One region of the Pseudomonas sp. NPDC078700 genome, then DNA from elsewhere that is predicted to be linked to it. Evidence: riboswitches for the same ligand, from Rfam matches in the RefSeq annotation. Region 1 holds a riboswitch; the other holds the start of a gene.
The links. A riboswitch is a leader RNA that binds a small molecule or an ion and turns the genes downstream of it on or off. The one in region 1 is predicted to bind cobalamin.
Positions count from the first base shown of each region.

Region 1 (9,507 bases):
GGTACGCGCTACCGCTGGGGCGGCAGTAGCGTGAAATCGGGTTTCGATTGCAGTGGCTTTATTGGCTATCTGTTTGAAGAAGAAGCGGGCATGCAGTTGCCGCGCTCAACCCGTGAAATGATTAACATCGATGCGCCGCTTGTGAAGCGCGATGAGTTGGAACCCGGGGATTTGGTGTTTTTTAGCACCAACGGCCGTGGTCGTGTCAGCCATGCCGGGATTTACATGGGTGATGATCGTTTTATCCACTCTGCCAGTCGGCGCAGTGGTGGCGTCCGAATAGACAGTCTTCAGGACGCCTACTGGAAGCGCAATTACATGGAAGCTAAGCGCGTACTGGCGATGGCTTCAACCGGGCAGGGAGTTACTGTCCGTTAGTGTGTGTGCAAAGGCGCTTAGGCGCCTTTTTCATTTTTGGTGGTGCCGGTTGTCTCGCACGTTTGTGGGTATGGAGCGGTAAAACTGTATTTTTAATTTTTTTGGCATCCGCAACCGCTGTTGCTGCTCGGGTTTCGTAATGCGTAAATCTCTCTTAAGTGTTTTGTTTTGTTGCTCCTTTGGGTTGTTTTCCAGCTTTTCAGCTCAGGCAAATGAGAAGCACGCCAGCTTGGAAAAGGCCTCATTGCCTAAAGCGGCTGCGGTTGTTGGGCGTGCCCAGGAATTGATCGGTGTGCCTTATCGTTGGGGTGGCACCAATGCGCGTCGTGGTTTCGATTGCAGTGGTTTGATTGTTTATCTTTTCGGTAGCGAGGCCAATATCCATCTGCCGCGCACCACAGGCCAGATGATCAAGATGAACGCGCCGAAAGTCGCCAAAAGCGACCTGCGTGCCGGTGATGTTGTGTTCTTTAATCACAACGGTAATGGCCGGGTCAGTCACATTGGCCTGTATATCGGTGAAGGAGAGTTCATTCACGCACCGCGTACGGGCAAGTCCATCCGCATCAGCAAGCTGGGTAACAGCTATTGGAGCCGTCACTACATTGGTGCCAAGCGCTTCCTTAAAGGCGATGGGTCACGTGATCAGCCTATGCTCGCTTCGCGGGGGCATTCGAAGCTCGGCCATCAGGCCGGTTTTACCCGCACTGTCGTCTCCGCGCACAAGGCTTCGCGCAGTCAGCCAATGCTCGCGTCACGCTCACGCTTGCGTCATAAGCGATAGCACGGCAGAGTAGGCGCACTACGTTATTTGGTGCGCCTCGCATGACTCGAACGATCCGCATTGCATTGTTATCACTTGCAGCGCTACTAAGCGCCTGTTCTAGTCATCCTCCTTCGCCGCAACCTGTCCCTCGAATAACCAATCCTGCTGCTAATGGTAATGCCGACGATGTGCTGATTCGTGCTATTGGCTTGGTTGGCACCCCTTACCGTTATGGTGGCAATACCCCTGATGGCGGCTTTGATTGCAGTGGCTTAATCGGCTTTGTCTACCGTGACGTTGCCGGTATTAGCTTGCCGCGCACCACCAGCCAGTTAAGTCAGATGCGTGGGCAAAACATCAGCCGCAGCAACCTTCAAAGCGGTGATCTGGTGTTCTTTGCCACCAGTGGCGGCAGCAAGGTCAGCCACGCGGGCATCTATGTGGGTGAGGGCCGTTTTGTGCATGCCCCTTCGAGTGGCGGTACTGTACGCCTCGACAGTCTGAGTAGTAGTTATTGGCAGGGCGTCTACTTGGATGCCAAGCGCGTATTTAGCGGTGAGCTGGCGCACAATATGTAAAGGGCTGCATTCGGTACGGAGACGCCAATGACCAATCGAACGCTTAATCTCGACGAACCCTTGTACCACTACCTGCTGGATGTTTCCCTGCGCGAATCCTCTACGCTGAAACGGCTGCGTGAAGAGACGGCCATGCTTGCCAATGCGCGCTGGCAAATTGCACCCGAGCAGGGGCAGTTTATGGCGATGCTGGTGCAGTTGCTGGCGCCCAAACGGATCATTGAAGTCGGTACGTTCACCGGTTACAGCGCGATCTGCATGGCTCAGGCAATGCCCGCTGACGGTAAGCTAATCTGTTGTGATCTGGTGGCCGATTACAACGCAATCGCTGAGCGCTATTGGCAAGAGGCTGGGGTTAGTGATCGTATCGAGCAGCGTTTGGCTCCCGCACTGGATACCCTTGCACAGCTGGAGCGCGAGGGGTTTGCAGAGACGGTCGATATGATGTTTATCGATGCCGATAAAGCCAATTACCCCGACTATTTTGAACAGGCGCTACGCTTGCTTAAGCCGGGTGCCTTGCTGCTTTTCGATAACACCCTCTGGAGTGGACGGGTGCTTGAAGCCGAGCCTGAAAGCGAAGACACGCGCGCGATTCAAGCGCTGAATGCGCAGCTCAAAGATGATGCGCGTATCGATCTGACATTACTGCCGCTGGGTGATGGTTTGACACTCTGCCGCAAGCGTTAACATCTGCCTTATGTCCGAACCTATTCGTCTGCCACCCCAGCCTGACGCCTGTGAATTGTGCGCGCGCGATACGCTGTTGACTCGACATCATCTGATTCCCAAAGCGCTGCACAACAAAACCTATGTGCAAAAGCGCTACGCCAAGACAGAGCGCATCACTGCAACCCTGTGGCTGTGTCGCGCCTGTCACAACCAAGTGCACCGCTTGTTTAGCGAAAAAGAATTGGCGCTGACCTACAACTCGCGGGAGAGCTTGTTGAGTGATGAGCGCCTGCGCACCTTTGTTGAGTGGCTTGCGGTCAAACCCGCCGACTTTTATCCGCGCCATTGAAACTGAATCGACACTTTTTCATCCAGCATTTTAACCGGCAATCGGTTTTTTGAGTGCTCAATGGTGGGTAAACGTCGCGTTGCCACGCCCAGTGCCATTGCATTGGTGTTTGACCTTCTAGTCGCAAGTCACTACTCTGCGCGGCTTGCTTCAGGTGCCTTGTATTTACAGGGTGAAACAGGGAAGTCGGTGAGTTTTGCGTGTTCACGCAAGCAATTCCGACGCTGCCCCCGCAACGGTAAACGAGTCAACTCAAACGCTTTTTCAACCACTGTGCTCAGGCATGGGAAGGTGTGTTTGATGGTGTGCTGGCAACAGTGCGCTGCTCGTAAGCCCGGAGACCGGCCTGTCGCATGTTCACGGCATCGCGGAGGGCTTTGTCGGGCGTATCACCCTGTGGGCGTTTTTTTGCGTACCTGTGGCTAATGCGTCTGCTGTTCTCCGTATGTCTTTCCCAGTCTAGGTCGCACGGGTGAGAGCGGCGGAGCATACGCAATGAGCAGTAAGTCCTTTTTCACGTCAGCAGCCGTCGTGCTGTGTGGCGTATCCAGTGGTTCCCAGGTTTTCGCAGTAGAACCGAACCAGCTTGACGACACCGTGGTTACCGCCACGCGTACAGCACAAACGGCCAACCAGAGCCTGGCTGCTGTCACGGTATTTGATCGTGCAGAAATCGAGCAAACACAGGTCAATTCTGTGCCTGAGTTATTACGAAAAGTCCCAGGTGTTTCGTTGGTCAATAACGGCGGGCCCGGTAAGTCGACCTCGCTATTTATGCGTGGCACTGAGTCTGATCACGTGTTGGTCATGATTGATGGCGTCAAGATTGGTTCGGTCAGCTCCGGCGGTGCTGCCTTGCAGGATCTGCCCATTGAGTTGATTGAACGCATTGAAGTCGTACGTGGACCGCGCTCCAGCCTGTATGGTTCTGAAGCCATTGGTGGGGTTATCCAGATTTTTACCCGCAAAGGAAAGACGGGCGAGGCTAAACCGTTCTTTTCTGCTGGCTACGGCACGCATGACGCCTCTACCGGCAGCGCGGGTGTTTCTGGGGGCAGTGACAAGGGTTGGTACAGCCTTGGCGTCAGCGGTTCGGATACTGACGGGATTAACGTCAAATCAGCTGGGGTCAGCGGGGCTGAAAGTGATGACGATGGTTATCGCAATCTGTCCGGCACCCTGAGTGCCGGTTATCGTTTCGACAACGGCTTGGAACTTGATGCAAACCTGCTTAAAGCCAAGTCGCACAACGATTACGACAGCGTTAACCGCAGCCGTACCTCAGGTTTCAATGCCAATGCTGACGGCGAGTCCAATGTCTATGGTGGCCGTGCCCGTTTCTCGCCGTTCGATATCTGGCTGGTGACTTTGCAGGCTGGACGCAGTGAGGATAAGTCCGATGCCTACACGGACGGCAAATTCAGCTCACGCTTTGATAGCCGACGCGACACGGTAAGTTGGCAGAACGATATAAGCGTTGCTGAGGGTCAGACAGTGACGCTCGGCACTGATTACCAGCGCGATGAAATCAACGGCAGCACTGATTACGATCAGGACTCACGTGACAATAATGGCTACTTTGTTCAGTACTTAGGCGAGGCCGGGCGTCATGACTGGCAAGTAGCGCTGCGCCGCGATGATAACGAACAGTTCGGTGATCATCAGACCGGTAATATCGCCTACGGCTTTGCGTTGACCGACTGGTTGCGCAGCACCATCAGTTACGGCAGTGCATTCAAGGCACCGACCTTTAACGAGTTGTACTTCCCTGACTACGGCAATCCAAATCTGGATGCTGAAACCTCAGAAAGCATTGAAGTTGGGCTAACCGGTCAGCACGATTGGGGGCACTGGTCGGTTAACGCTTTCCGCAATGAAATCGATGACCTGATTGCATACGACGCTTCGATTCAAGGGCCATCCAACGTCGATAAAGCCCGAATCAATGGTGTGGAGCTGGTTGTGGCCAGTCAATTGCTGGGCTTCGATTGGAACGCCAACTACACATTGATTGACCCGCAGAACCAGTCGAGCGGAGCCAATGACGGTAACCAGTTGGCGCGGCGTGCCAAGCAACTGTTCAACCTTGATGTTGATCGCCAACTAGGCAAGTTCAGCATCGGCGGCAGCGTGCATGCTGAAGGTCAGCGTTATGACGACCTGGCCAATACCAAGGAGCTTTCAGGTTTCGCCACCGTTGACTTGCGCGCAGAGTATCGCCTCACAAAAGAGTGGCGGCTGCAAAGCCGTGTCGCGAATTTGTTGGGTGCTGATTATGAGACTGCGGACGGTTACAACCAACCGGGGCAGGCCGTGTATTTCAGCGTGCGTTACCAAGCACTCTAGTCGCCATGCCTTGACCATGGCGTAGTTTCTGCGCCCTGGCACGGCCAAGAGGAGAAGATTATGAACATTTCGCCACGCAGCCAGTTACTGATCGCCATTGCGCTTGCCGCATTGATGGCCATGACCCGTGGTCAGCATTTCGCCACGGTTAACCTGCCCAGTGCATCCTGGGCTGTGTTCTTTCTGGCGGGTGCTTTGCTTAAGCCGCGCTGGGTATTTCCAGCACTGTTTGTCGAGGCTTCATTGCTTGATATCGCGGCCATGCAATGGGCTGGGGTAAGTGACTGGTGCATGTCGCCTGCCTATTGGATGTTAATTCCGGCCTATGGCGCTATGTGGCTCGGTGGTCGGCTTTACGCCGTTATGCATCGTCATCAGCCAAGCAGTCTTCTGTTGCTGGCTGCAATTGCTTCGGTCAGCGCCTTTGTGTGCTATTTGTTTTCGGGCGGTGGATTTCTGTTTTTCTCGGGCCGTTACCCAGACCCAAGCCTTGGCCAGTTGGTTGAGCGTATCGCGGTGTACTACCCGCGTAACCTGACTAATTTGGCCTTGTATCTGGGCGGTGCCAGCGCTTTGTATCTGGGCCTGCACGCAGCCTTTGCAGCACGTCGGCGTGAGGTGCGGTCATAATTATGCTCGCCATAATGCGCAAAAGAAGCGTGAGTCCTGATGTACCTTGCTGTGCTTTCCATCTGCTTAGCGGGGTGAGTTAGATGAGCAGCACAGCGCCGCATCATTGCCCGGCATTGTTGATCGCAGCGCCTGCCTCCGGGCAAGGCAAGACGACGGTTACAGCTGCACTTGCGCGCTTGTATTCACGGCAGGGTAAGCGGGTTCAGGTCTTCAAGTGTGGGCCCGACTTCCTTGATCCGATGATTCTGGCGCGTGCATCGGGTCAACCGGTCTATCAGCTCGATTTATGGATGGTTGGCGAAGCCGAAAGCCGTCGTTTGCTTTGGCAGGCAGCGCAAAATGCGGATTTGATTTTGATCGAGGGCGTGATGGGGCTGTTCGACGGCTCGCCTTCGGCCGCCGATCTTGCTCAGCACTTTGGCGTTCCAGTGATGGCGGTTATTGATGCCTCGGCCATGGCACAAACCTTTGCGGCGCTGGCCCACGGGTTAGCGACGTTCCAGGTGGGTTTACCATTCTCCGGGGTGCTGGCGAATCGTGTTGGTAGTGCACGCCACGGGCAGATTCTGGCCGACTCGATAGCTGACTCCATGCGCTGGTATGGGGCTTTGCCGCGCAGTGTCGAAATCGAACTGCCAAGTCGTCACCTGGGGTTGGTTCAGGCCGATGAGCTGGCCGATCTTGAGATTCGCTTGGACGCGGCAGCAGATGCACTGGCCGCCAGTGCGCAAATTGAATTGCCGCCTGCAATTCACTTTGCAGCCCCTCAAGAACGCAGCATTAAACCGCTGTTGGCGGGTGTGCGGATTGCGGTTGCGCGGGACGCTGCTTTTGCCTTTTTGTATCAGGCAAATCTTGATGTATTGCGCGAGCTTGGGGCGCAGATTTGTTACTTCTCACCGCTCAACGATGCTGCGTTACCACAGGCCGATGGCCTTTATTTGCCCGGTGGTTATCCTGAGCTGCACCTGAAGCAACTGGCTGGAAATCAAGGCATGGCTGATTCAATTCGCGCACATCACGGCGCGGGTAAGCCGTTGTTGGCCGAGTGTGGTGGCATGCTCTATCTGCTTGAGTCGCTGACCGATAAACAGGGCGAGAGTGGCGCTATGCTTGGCGTGCTCCCCGGTCGCGCGATCTTGCAGTCGCGCCTTAGCGCGCTGGCGTTACAGGCGGTTGAGCTGCCAGAGGGCATGCTGCGGGGGCACACATTTCATCACTCTACGCTTGAGGGCCAATTGCCTGAAATCGCCCGGGGTGAATGTCCAAATTACCGGCGCACCAGCGAATCGGTTTATCGCGATGGTCGCCTGACGGCCTCGTACATTCATTTCTACTTCGCCTCCAATCCGCATGCCGTGGCAGAGCTGTTTCGCCCATGAATGAACATGCCTACAGCGCAGCAGAGCGCGCCGCGATCTACCGGGTCATTGCCGAACGCCGTGATATGCGTCACTTCAGTGGCGGTGAAGTTGCCCCTGAATTACTCGCCAGGCTGCTTGAGGCGGCGCATCAGGGGCCGAGTGTGGGCCTGATGCAGCCGTGGCGATTTATCCGCATAACCCAGGTGCAAACCCGAGAAGCCATCGCTGAGTTGGTTGAGCAGGAGCGAGTACGCACAGCAGAAGCACTGAATGAGCGCTCTGACGCGTTTATGCAGCTCAAGGTTGAGGGTGTCCGGGAATGTGCTGAGGTGTTGGTGGTGGGGCTGATGGATCGACGCGAGGCGCATATTTTTGGCCGGCGCACCTTACCCGAGATGGATTTAGCCTCGGTGGCCTGTGCGATTCAGAATATGTGGCTGGCTGCACGCGCTGAAGGTTTGGGCATGGGCTGGGTGTCACTGTTTGATCCGGTTGCACTTGGCAAACTATTGAATATGCCCCTCGGCAGTAAGCCTTTGGCCGTTTTGTGCATTGGGCCTGTGGACGCGTTTTATCAGCAACCCATGTTGCAGGAGCAAGGCTGGGCGAAGCCTCGCGAGCTGCGTGAACTGATTTTTGAAAACCAATGGGGAGCCTGATTGCAGCTACGCTGTGTGCCCGTGAAGGCGTCAGCTCAGGCTTAGCTCGGGGTTGTGCCTGGGGAAAACAGCTGCACGAGATTAAATCGGCGGATATCCTCCTGCCCGACACTGCTGCGCTCAACTAGATGCAGCAATTAGAGGCATTGATAAGAGGTCGCGTAGAAGCGCTAAGGATGAGTTTGTTTTTAAGCACAATTGCGGGGGTGGCGGCGGATGCCGTGTTTGGTGAGTCCAAGGGCTGGCATCCTCTGGTGGCGTTCGGTCAGTGGGCCGAGCGGATTGAGCAACGATTCAATCCGTCAGGGGCAGGTTGGCGCAGTCATGGTGTCAGCGCCTGGTGCCTGGCTGTGTTGCCATTGACAGCAATGGTTTGGTTGCTGAGCCAAGTGGCGGCGTTCGGCTGGTTTGTCGAGATCGTCGCGCTTTATCTTGCCTTGGGTTTGCGCAGCCTTGGCGAGCACGCACGGCCGATTGTGCAGGCATTACGCTTGGGCGACCTGAACTTGGCCCGCGAGCGAGTGGGTTATATGGTCAGCCGCAATACGGCGCAACTGGATGCAAATGGAGTGGCGCGAGCGGGCACCGAATCTGTCTTGGAAAACGGCAGTGATGCGGTCTTTGCAGCGCTGTTCTGGTTTATGGTTGCCGGTGCGCCTGGCGTGGTCCTGTATCGCCTGAGCAATACCCTGGATGCCATGTGGGGCTATCGCAATGAGCGCTTTGAACGCTTTGGCTGGGCCGCTGCAAAAATAGATGATGTGCTCAATTTTATTCCCTCACGCTTGGTTGCCCTGACCTATGCGCTGCTGGGCCATACCCGCAATGGCTTGCGTTGTTGGCGTCAGCAAGCTCCGCTGTGGGATAGCCCAAATGCAGGGCCGGTAATGGCTGCAGGGGCCGGGGCCTTGAATGTTCAACTGGGCGGTGCTGCGCAATATCACGGGGAAACACACCAGCGCCCGGACTTAGGTTCAGGGCCGCAAGCGCGCGCTGCCGATATCGAGCGTGCGCTTAACCTGGTTTACGGCGGTGTATTGCTTTGGCTGCTGCTGTTAGGTGCATGGGAGTTGTTCAGTGCTTGAACACGGTGGACGGTTGCGACTTGCCACGCTGCAATACGGTATCGCGCTAGCGGACTGGCTGGATTTATCAACGGGCGTAGCCCCTTATGGCCTGGCGCTGCCCGATATTCCTGCATCCGCCTGGCAGCGGCTACCTGAAACTGAAGACGGTTTGGAGTCGGCTGCGCGCGACTATTATGGCTGCCGCTCGCTTTTACCGGTGGCTGGCTCGCAAGCTGCAATTCAGGCATTGCCTCGGCTGCGGCGTAAATCAATTGTCGGCATGATGCCTTTGGCTTACGCAGAACATGCTGCTGCATGGCGACGTTACGGGCATAAGTTGCTGACCTTTAGCGAAGCCAGTATCAATCGTGCGCTTGAACGTCTGGATGTGTTGGTGCTGGTCAACCCAAATAATCCAACTGGGCGCTTTATCGAGCCGGAGCAGTTACTGCAATGGCATTCGCGTCTGGCTGAGCGTGGCGGCTGGCTAGTGGTCGATGAAGCTTTTATTGACTGTACGCCGCAGCAGAGCCTGGCCCGGTATAGCCATCTGCCGGGGTTGGTTGTATTGCGTTCATTCGGCAAGTTTTTTGGCATGGCTGGCGCTCGCCTGGGCTTTGTATTGGCGCAGCAACGCTTACTGCATGATCTGGCCGAGATGCTCGGGCCGTGGCCGGTTAGTGGGCCGACACGGG
Region 1 is NZ_JBITUI010000003.1:347,065-356,571, reverse strand. It holds gene ACIGCM_RS11990 (C40 family peptidase) at 1-378, shown strand, start outside; gene ACIGCM_RS11985 (C40 family peptidase) at 518-1,162, shown strand; gene ACIGCM_RS11980 (C40 family peptidase) at 1,204-1,722, shown strand; gene ACIGCM_RS11975 (O-methyltransferase) at 1,750-2,412, shown strand; gene ACIGCM_RS11970 (hypothetical protein) at 2,423-2,743, shown strand; cobalamin riboswitch at 2,879-3,108, shown strand; gene btuB (TonB-dependent vitamin B12 receptor) at 3,239-5,089, shown strand; gene ACIGCM_RS11960 (hypothetical protein) at 5,150-5,719, shown strand; gene ACIGCM_RS11955 (cobyrinate a,c-diamide synthase) at 5,803-7,104, shown strand; gene bluB (5,6-dimethylbenzimidazole synthase) at 7,101-7,745, shown strand; gene cbiB (adenosylcobinamide-phosphate synthase CbiB) at 7,922-8,830, shown strand; gene cobD (threonine-phosphate decarboxylase CobD) at 8,823-9,507, shown strand, end outside.

Region 2 (9,507 bases), on a different contig from region 1:
GTTATGCAACAGCAGTAGGTGGTTTTGGTCTGGCGGCAAAAATGGCCATTGATAGCGTTCGCAATAACGGCGGCGTTGCGGCGCTACTGCTACGCAGTTTGATTACCACTACGCTGGTGTTCTGTTTCTTTGAAGTCTTGCCACACCATGCTGTTGGGGTGTCAGAGGTTCACCTGATTCTGGGCTCTACACTGTTATTGGTGTTTGGTGCCGGTGCCTCGGCGATTGGGCTGGCTGCTGGCTTGTTGATCCAGGGTGTATTTTTTGCCCCTTTCGACTTGCCTCAATACGGCATGAATGTGACCACGTTACTGGTGCCGCTATGGGCGATTAATGCCTTGGCTCAACGGATCATTCCGCAAAGCACGGCCTACGTAGACACCCGTTACAGTCAAGTGCTGGCGCTGTCGACGGCGTATCAGGGTGGCATCGTTCTGTGGGTCGCGTTTTGGGCATTCTATGGTCACGGCTTTAGTGTGGAAAACCTTGCCAGCGTTGGCACCTTTGGCTTGGCGTACATGACGGTGATTATTGTCGAGCCCTTGATTGATCTGGCGGTGTTGGCCGGTGCCAAGGCATTAGCCCGTTACAGCAGTGGTCCGGCGTTTAATGTGCGCCTGCATCAACCTGCTTAAAGGGTGAGTCCTGCGGCGCTCAGGCGGATGCTTGGCGCCATGCAGTGAACGCTTGATTGATGCCTGTCTGGTTGAAGACCGACAGGTGTCGCGCTGTATTTTTGCGCGTGCACCGAGCGCTCACGTCGGGTGCTAGCGCACAGCCCAATCACTTGATTGCGATGCTTGCCAATTGCGAGTCGATGGCTGCTGGGTGCAATTCTTCGATCTAGCTGAAATCGCCTTTGTAAGAGGCGTTCGATCCAGCTGTCACGCCCTGTTGAACGGTTGCCGTGCATAGGCGACTCGGGTACTCTGCGTGGCATCGAACAGGTGCCCCGAGCGCAACCGCGCAACGGGTGAAACGGGAAGTCCGGTGATCGCATGGTTAAACATGGCGTATTCCGGCGCAGCCCCCGCTGCTGTAGAGCCTGATGCAATCGCGATATACCACTGGGCAACCGGGAAGGTGCGATTAGCGAATGAAGGCGAGCCAGAAGACCGGCCTGATCGACAATAGGTGCGTACCCCGGGGTGTGGGTTTGCCGATGCTGTGTATTGCCTTCGCGGGCAAATATTTCCAGTAGTTGTCTTTCAGGTCTTGGCATTGCCACGTCCTGCCATCCCCTGTTGCTGCGCTCCGTTGAATTGTGTGCGCCTAGTCGCGTGCGCATTTTCTGATTTCAGGAGTGTCGCCAAGTGATCGATGATGACAAAAAACGCAGCCACAATGAGCGGATGCAACGTAAGAAGGCCGTGGTCGATGCCGGTATCGAACGTGCCCAAGAAGAGCGGGGCATCGTTATTCTGATCACCGGTAATGGCAAGGGTAAAACCACTTCAGCCTTCGGGACTTTGTACCGCGCGCTTGGCTATGGTCATCGCGCTGGTGTGGTGCAGTTTATCAAAGGCACTCAGGCATCCGGCGAGATCACCTATTTGCGTCAGCATGCGCCATTGGTTGAGTACCACGCCATGGCAACCGGTTTCACTTGGAACACCCAAGACTGGGATCAGGACAAGGCGGCAGCCGATGAAGCCTGGGCACATGCTGCAAAGATGTTGCAGGACCCCAGTTTGAATCTGGTGCTGCTCGATGAGCTGACTTACATGCTCAAATACAACTACCTCGACACCTCAATGGTGCTGGAGGCGATTCGGGCGCGTCCGCCACTGCAGAGCGTTATCATCACCGGTCGCGCGGCTAAGCCCGAGTTGGTTGAGCTGGCAGACACCGTCAGTGAAATCCGCGACGTTAAACATGCCTATAAACAGGGTGTCCGGGCGCAGATGGGCATTGATTTCTGATGCGAGCCTGGCTCGTTTTGGTTGCAGTACTCTGCGTGCCTGGCGTATCGGCAGCGCTGCCGCGAGTGGTCTCGACTAATCAGTGTGCCGATATGTTGGCGTTGCGCCTTGCTGCGCCAGAGCAATTGTTGTCGGTGTCGAGCAAGAGCCGTGACCCGCAGTTGTCCTCGATGGCCGGACAGGCACAAAGGGTGCCGGTGAATCATGCCAGCAGCGAGGAAATCATTGCGCTGCACCCGGACCTGGTCCTCGCTTCAAGGCGCTGGCAAAGCCACAATCAAGCTGAGTTATTGCGTCAGCATGGCATCGAGGTCGTGGTGGTGCCATACCCCACTACCTGGGCGCAGATCTTCGCCAGTACGCGGCTGGTTGCGGCAAAACTAGGGCGCGTAGAAGAGGGTGAGGCGCTGCTTGCTGACGTCCAGGCGCGGCTTGATCGACTCAAGCAACATCCCCGACCGCTGCGTGCGCTGTATCTGCGGCCTAACGGTGGCAGTGCCGGGCGCGACACCTATGTCGATACCGTGTTTCAAGCGGTGGGAGTAATCAACCATCAAGCCGCGTTGGGGCGCAGCGGTTGGGGACGGTTTAATCTGGAAGACTTGGTGCGCCAGCCGCCCGATGTCTTCGTCAGTGCCGACATGCCGATCGATCGAGGTTATGCCAAGTCAGCGTTTTCGCGCCACCCGTTCCTGCAGCAACTGACAGCGACCCGTCCGGTGTTGCAGGTTGAAGGCAATCGCTGGGGTTGCAGTGATTGGCAACTGATCTTCAGTGCCGAGCGTTTAGCAGCGCAGATCGATGCGCTGACTGCGCTGACTGCGCTGCAGTTGGGGCAGCAATGAGCCGCTTAAACGCATTGCTGCTGGTAATCCTGCTGGGGTTGTTTCTGCTGTCGTTGACCATTGGTGCCGTGCCGCTTGGCCTCGCAGATGTTGCTGGAGCCCTGCTGCGGTCGGCAGATTCCAGCGCTGATCTGGCCGATGTTGCCGTGCAGCATCAGATTATCGTTAACCAGATTCGTCTGCCGCGGGTCATTCTGGCAATCCTGGTAGGGCTTTCGCTGGGTGCCGCGGGTGCCGCCCTTCAAGGGCTGCTGCGCAATCCCTTGGCTGAACCCGGTTTGCTTGGCGTCAGCTCCAGCGCCAGTTTGGGTGCGGTGGTGTGTTTGTACTACGGGCTTACTGCATTCAGTGCTTGGTTGCTCCCGGTTGCGGCCATGAGTTGCGCAGCACTGGCAACCTTGGTGCTTTATCTGATTGCGCGTCGTCGTGCGAGTAATCTCACCCTGATTCTTGCTGGTATCGCGCTGTCTGCCTTGTGCTCGGCACTCACATCATTAGCCATCAGCCTGGCACCCAATCCAACCGATATGCAGGACATCGTACTCTGGCTGATGGGGTCGTTGAGTGACCGCAGCTTCGCGGATATCCGCCTGTGCCTGCCATTTATTGCGGCAGGTGTTTTATTGCTGCTGGCCTGTGGCCCGCAACTGGATGCGTTGACCCTTGGCGAGGACGAGGCCAGCAGCCTCGGGGTCAGCCTGCCGCGTTTGCGGGGGCAGATCATTCTCGGCACAGCGCTGTGCGTTGGCGCCAGTGTAGCGGTGACCGGCGCTATTGGGTTTATTGGCCTAGTGGTGCCACATCTGCTGCGAAAATGGGTCGGTTACCACCCCTCACGCTTGCTATTAAGTAGTGCCCTTGGCGGCGCTGTGCTGTTGCTGGCCGCTGATATCTTGCTGCGTGTGGTCAGTGGTGAACAGGAACTGATGCTGGGTGTGGTGACCGCTTTACTGGGCGCACCGTTCTTTCTTGTTCTGTTGCTGCGTCAACGGTTGGTTGCATCATGAGCGGCTTACGCATTGAACAGCTAAGCGTTGCGATTGACGGTAAAAACCGGGTCAATGATCTGTCGTTCGCGCTGGCTGCGGGTGAGTTGCTGGGCATTATTGGCCCCAATGGCGCGGGCAAAAGTAGTTTGCTCAAGGCCATTGCTCACTTGATGCCTTACTCCGGGCTGATCGAGCAGGATGCAGTGGTGTTGCAAACCCTGACCCCTCGCCAGCGTGCTCTGCGTCTGGCTTACCTTGGGCAAGGTGACAGCAGTGGCTGGCCCCTGTTGTTGCGTGATTACGTGGCGCTCGGCCGCTTGCCCCACCGGTCGCCATGGCAGCGCAGCAGTGCCGACGATGCGCAAGCAGTCGACGCCGCTATCACGCAGATGGGCTTGAGCGGATTAGTTGCGCGACGATTTGATCAGTTATCCGGTGGCGAACGCGCCCGTGCTCGGTTGGCTCGGGCCTTGGCGGTTGGTTGCCCACTGTTGCTCGCCGATGAACCAGTCGCTGCGCTCGATCCATTTCATCAGCTAAATGTCATGGCGCTGTTACGCCGCCAATGCACCCAAGGTCGCAGCGCGCTGGTGGTTCTGCATGACCTTACTCTGGCCAGCCGCTTTTGCGACCGCCTGTTATTACTCGACCACGGCAACCTGATTGCTTATGGCCCCCCGCGCCAAGTGCTTACCCCCAAGAATCTGCAACAGGTGTACCGCGTGCACGCAATGCTTGGCGAGCATGAGCAGGAAGCGTTTGTGTTGCCCTGGACCTGTCGCCCTGATGAGGAACATCCATGACCGTCACGTTGACGCTTTGCGAGACCTGTGGGTACGACGCTGCCCAGCCTGAGGCAGAGCGGCCCGGTGCCCGCTTTGTTCGTGAGGTCGAGCGTCAGCTCAAGGCTGACGATGAACTGCGCATTCAGCGCACTCGCTGCCTGATGGCTTGCCAGCGGCATTGCGCAGGACTGTTACGCGCGCCCGGCAAAATCACCTACGTACTCGGTGATTTTCAGGCCGAGCCTGAGGCGGCTACGGCACTGCTTGATTACGCCCGCCAGTACCAACTTTCTGAAACCGGTCAGGTCCCATTTCGCAATTGGCCGAGCGGTATCAAAGGTAAATTTATCGCACGAATTCCCGTGCTCGAAGACTGACTCACTGGAGTGCTTGTTATGTCCGCCAAGATCCCCGTCACTATTGTCACAGGCTTTCTCGGTAGCGGTAAAACTACCTTGCTGCGTCACATTCTGGATAATGCCAATGGCCGGCGCATTGCGGTTATCGTCAACGAGTTTGGCGAGTTGGGGATTGATGGCGACATTCTGCGTGGTTGTGGTATCGGCTGTGATGATGAGGCTGCCGAGAGCGCTGGCCAACTGTACGAATTGTCCAACGGTTGTGTGTGTTGCACCGTTCAGGAAGAGTTCTACCCGGTGATGCGTGAGCTGATCGAGCGTCGTGATCACATCGATCATATCCTCATCGAAACCAGCGGCCTGGCGTTGCCTAAACCCTTGGTACAGGCGTTCAACTGGCCAGAAATCAAGAACGCTTGCACCGTCGATGCGGTGGTTACCCTGGTCGACGTGCCAGCTGCCGCTTCCGGTCAGTTTGCCGCCAACCCTCAAGCGGTTGACGAGCAACGTCGTGCCGATCCGAACCTTGATCACGAGTCGCCTTTGCACGAGCTGTTCGAAGACCAGTTGCTGGCCGCCGATTTGGTGGTTCTGAGTAAGACTGATCTGACCGATGCTGAGTCCGTGGCGCGCGTCGAAGCCTTGGTGCGTGAGGAAGTTCCGGCACAGGTCAAGCTGGTCACCAGTCATCAGGGGCGACTCGATCTTGATTTGATCCTTGGATTATCCAGCGCCTCGGAGACAACCATTGACCAGCGTCAGAGCCATCACGATCACGGTGAAGGTGATGAGCACGACCACGACCATGACCAGTTCGACTCAGTGGTCGTCAATTTGCCTGTGGTAGACCGTGAGCGTCTGCTTAGCGTCTTGCACGACCTTGTTGAGCAGCACACATTGTTTCGTATCAAAGGGTTCGTGGCTCTTGCCGACAAGCCAATGCGCTTGGTTGTACAAGGTGTAGGCCAACGGTTTGATGCATATTTCGACCGTCGTTGGGCTGCGGATGAAACCCCTGTCACGCGCTTGGTTCTGATTGGCCAGAACCTTGACTCAGCGGCTCTGGAGCAAGCGTTACAGGCCGCGGTGGTCGAAGGTTAAGCGATGCATATGCTGACCGCGCTGCCCGGTGGATACGTCGATGACAGCGGTGCGACCCTCACCACGGTCGAACAAGACCCTGCCGATATTGTCATCCTCAGCGCCGCCGATACGACGCTGGCGTTGCTGGCAGCGGCCTGTCCACAGGCGGATTTTCCGTCTGTGCGTTTGGCGAACCTGCTGCACCTGCGCCAGCATGCGTCGATCGATTTGTATCTGGATCAGGTGCTGCAGCACGCGCGCTTGATAGTCATCGATCACTTGGGCGGCGAGAGTTATTGGCCCTACGGGACTGAGCAGTTGGTCAGCCTGTGCCAGCGCAAGGGCATTGCGCTGGCAATGTTCTCTGGCGATATGACCGAGGATCACAACCTTACGGCGCTGAGCACTGTGGCGCCGGCGGTTTGTCATCAGCTTTGGCGCTATCTGCGCGAAGGCGGACCGGGCAACGCCCGTGAGCTGTATCGGTTTATCGGCGCGCAGTTTTTCCAACTGTCGGCCCAACCATTGCCGCCGCGAGCGCTGCCGCCATTCGCGCTGTTTGATTCGCAGCGCGATGTCGCGGTGCTGGAAGATGTTCAGGCACGTTGGCTGGCAGATGCGCCCTGTGTTGCAGTACTGTTTTATCGAGCGCATTTACAGGCGGGCAATACCAAGGTGTTCGCCGCGCTGTGCGATAGCCTGTTGGCCCATGGTCTGAACCCGCTACCGATTGCATTGCTGTCGCTGAAAGATGGCCACTGCCTGGAGGCTTTGCGGCAACTCTGTACTGAGCAGAGTGTGGCGCTGATTCTCAATACCACCGCCTTTGCCGCCTCGGCGATGGATGATCCTGGCGATCATGCTTTAGTGGGGGATATCCCGGTACTGCAAGTAGTGCTTTGCGGTGGTAATGAGGCCAGTTGGCGTGCTGATGCACATGGCTTGCAGCCGCGAGACATGGCCATGCATGTGGCGCTGCCTGAGGTTGATGGACGGATTATCACGCGTGCAATCAGCTTCAAAGGGCTTGGTCAGCGCAGTGAGCTGACCCAAACCGATATCGTGGAGTATCAACCCGAGGCCGGGCGCATTGCCTTCGTCAGCGAGTTGGCGCAGCGCTGGTGTCGGTTGCGTGGCTTGGCCAATGCCGACAAGCGACTGGCGTTGATTCTGGCCAACTATCCAACCCGTGAAGGCCGCCTTGGCAACGGTGTCGGGCTGGATACACCAGCCTCGATGATTGGCATCCTCCAGCGTTTGCATGAGCAGAATTATCGGGTTGAGAATATCCCTGAAGACGGTGATGCCCTCATGCGTCTGCTGCAACAGGGGATCACCAACGACGCTGAGCAATGGGCCTTGCGTCCGGCTCAGCAGAGTCTGGCGTTGGCTGATTACTTGGCGTTTTTTGCTGATCTGCCTGAGGTCAATCGCAACGCCATTATCGAGCGCTGGGGGGCTGCCGAGGCCGATCCCATGCTCCGTCAGGGCCGCTTTATGATTGCCGGATTACGCATGGGCAATGTGTTTGTGGGCATCCAGCCTGCACGAGGCTATCAGCTCGACGCCTATGCCAACTATCACGACCCGGACCTGGCTCCGCCGCACTATTATCTGGCGTTCTACCTGTGGTTGCGGCGCAGTTGGGGCTGTGACGCAATCGTCCATGTCGGTAAGCACGGTAATCTGGAATGGCTGCCGGGCAAGAGCGTGGCGCTCAGCGAAAACTGCTGGCCGGATCTGATTTTCGGGCCTATGCCGCACCTTTATCCCTTTATCGTTAATGACCCGGGTGAGGGCAGCCAAGCCAAACGCAGGACTCAGGCAGTGATTATTGATCACCTGATGCCGCCCTTGACCCGCGCCGAAAGCTTCGGCCCGACCCGTGATCTGGAGCGGTTGATCGACGAGTTCTATGAGGCGCTTACTCTTGATCCTCGACGTGCCGCGCTGCTGCGCAAACAAGTACTGGCGTTGATCGTCGAACATAACGTTAACGCTGATCTGGGTTTGAGTGCACCGACCAATGAGGTCGAAGAACAGTTACTACTCAACCGCACGGACAGTTACCTGTGTGAGCTCAAAGAAAGCCAGATCCGCGATGGGCTCCATGTGTTCGGCAGTTCACCGCAAGGCCGACTGCTGCGTGACACGCTTTTGGCGTTGGCCAGGCATGGGGTTGGTGACGGTCAGGGCGCTAACGCCAGTCTGATTCGTGCTTTGGCCGCCGACCTAGTGCCTGGCCCCTTTGATCCGCTGGATGCCGAATGGGGCGAGCCTTGGAATGGTGAACAGCCAAGCCTGTTGCAGGCCGTTAGCGAGCAAGCCTGGCGTACCCTCGGCGATACGCGTGAGCGGTTGGAGTTGCTGGCGTTGCAGCTATTGGAAGATGTCAGCTCGGCAGATTGCGCGTTGGTTGCAAATCTGCCGCAGACCCGCGCGGTACTGCAGCGTGTTGAAACTGATCTGCGTCCGCGTTTGCTCGCCTGCGGTGAGCAAGAGCTCTACCAATTGGGACGTGGGCTAAGTGGCTGTTTTGTGCCGCCGGGACCAAGCGGCGCGCCATCACGTGGGCGTCCGGATGTGTTGCCAACGGGGCGAAATTTCTTTTCTGTGGACACCCGGATGATCCCCACGCCAACGGCTTGGGCGTTGGGTGAAAAGTCTGCCGCGCTGCTCGTCGAGCGCTATATGCAAGATCACGGAGACTACCCGCGCAGCCTGGGGCTGTCGGTCTGGGGCACGGCAACCATGCGCACAGGTGGTGATGATGTCGCTCAGGCCTTCGCCTTGATTGGTGTGCGGCCGAAATGGGCAGAGGGCAGTTGGCGTGTCAGTGATTTCGAGGTCATGCCAGCCAAGCGTATGAATCACCCACGGGTTGATGTGACGTTGCGTGTATCAGGCTTTTTCCGCGATGCATTCGCTAATGTGATGCAGATGTTCGATGCGGCTGTGCAGAAGGTTGCTGAGCAGGATGAACCGGACGAGGTCAATCCGATCCGTGCGCGCATTCGTCGAGAAACCGCGCACTTACAGGCGCAGGGCCTGGATCAAGACAGTGCTCGCCGCCGTGCTGGCTTTCGCATCTTTGGTGCCAAGCCCGGTGCGTACGGTGCGGGGTTGCAAGGCTTGATCGACTCGCGTGACTGGCAAGGCGACGCAGACCTCGCCCGTGCCTACCTGAATTGGGGCGGTTACGCCTACGGCCAGCAAGTCTACGGCGAAGAGCGGCGCGACAGTTTTGTCACCCGCCTGACGGAACTTGAGGCGGTGGTGCAAAACCAGGACAACCGTGAGCATGACCTGCTCGACTCGGATGACTACTACCAGTTTCAAGGGGGGATGAGCGCTGCTGTGCGCCATCTCAGCGGCGTCCAACCGACAATTCTTTTCGGTGATCACAGCAACCCGCAAGCTCCACGTATTCGTAGCCTGGGTGAGGAAATCAGCCGGGTAATGCGCGCGAGGGTGACCAATCCCAAATGGATCGACGGGGTCAAGCGCCATGGCTACAAAGGCGC
Region 2 is NZ_JBITUI010000002.1:794,856-804,362, forward strand. It holds gene ACIGCM_RS09455 (energy-coupling factor ABC transporter permease) at 1-635, shown strand, start outside; cobalamin riboswitch at 929-1,139, shown strand; gene cobO (cob(I)yrinic acid a,c-diamide adenosyltransferase) at 1,317-1,922, shown strand; gene ACIGCM_RS09465 (ABC transporter substrate-binding protein) at 1,922-2,767, shown strand; gene ACIGCM_RS09470 (FecCD family ABC transporter permease) at 2,764-3,774, shown strand; gene ACIGCM_RS09475 (ABC transporter ATP-binding protein) at 3,771-4,559, shown strand; gene ACIGCM_RS09480 (DUF1636 family protein) at 4,556-4,918, shown strand; gene cobW (cobalamin biosynthesis protein CobW) at 4,937-6,001, shown strand; gene cobN (cobaltochelatase subunit CobN) at 6,005-9,507, shown strand, end outside.
Region 2: it holds a riboswitch for cobalamin, as region 1 does, so the genes downstream of both, cobO (cob(I)yrinic acid a,c-diamide adenosyltransferase) here and btuB (TonB-dependent vitamin B12 receptor) in region 1, are expected to answer to the same signal.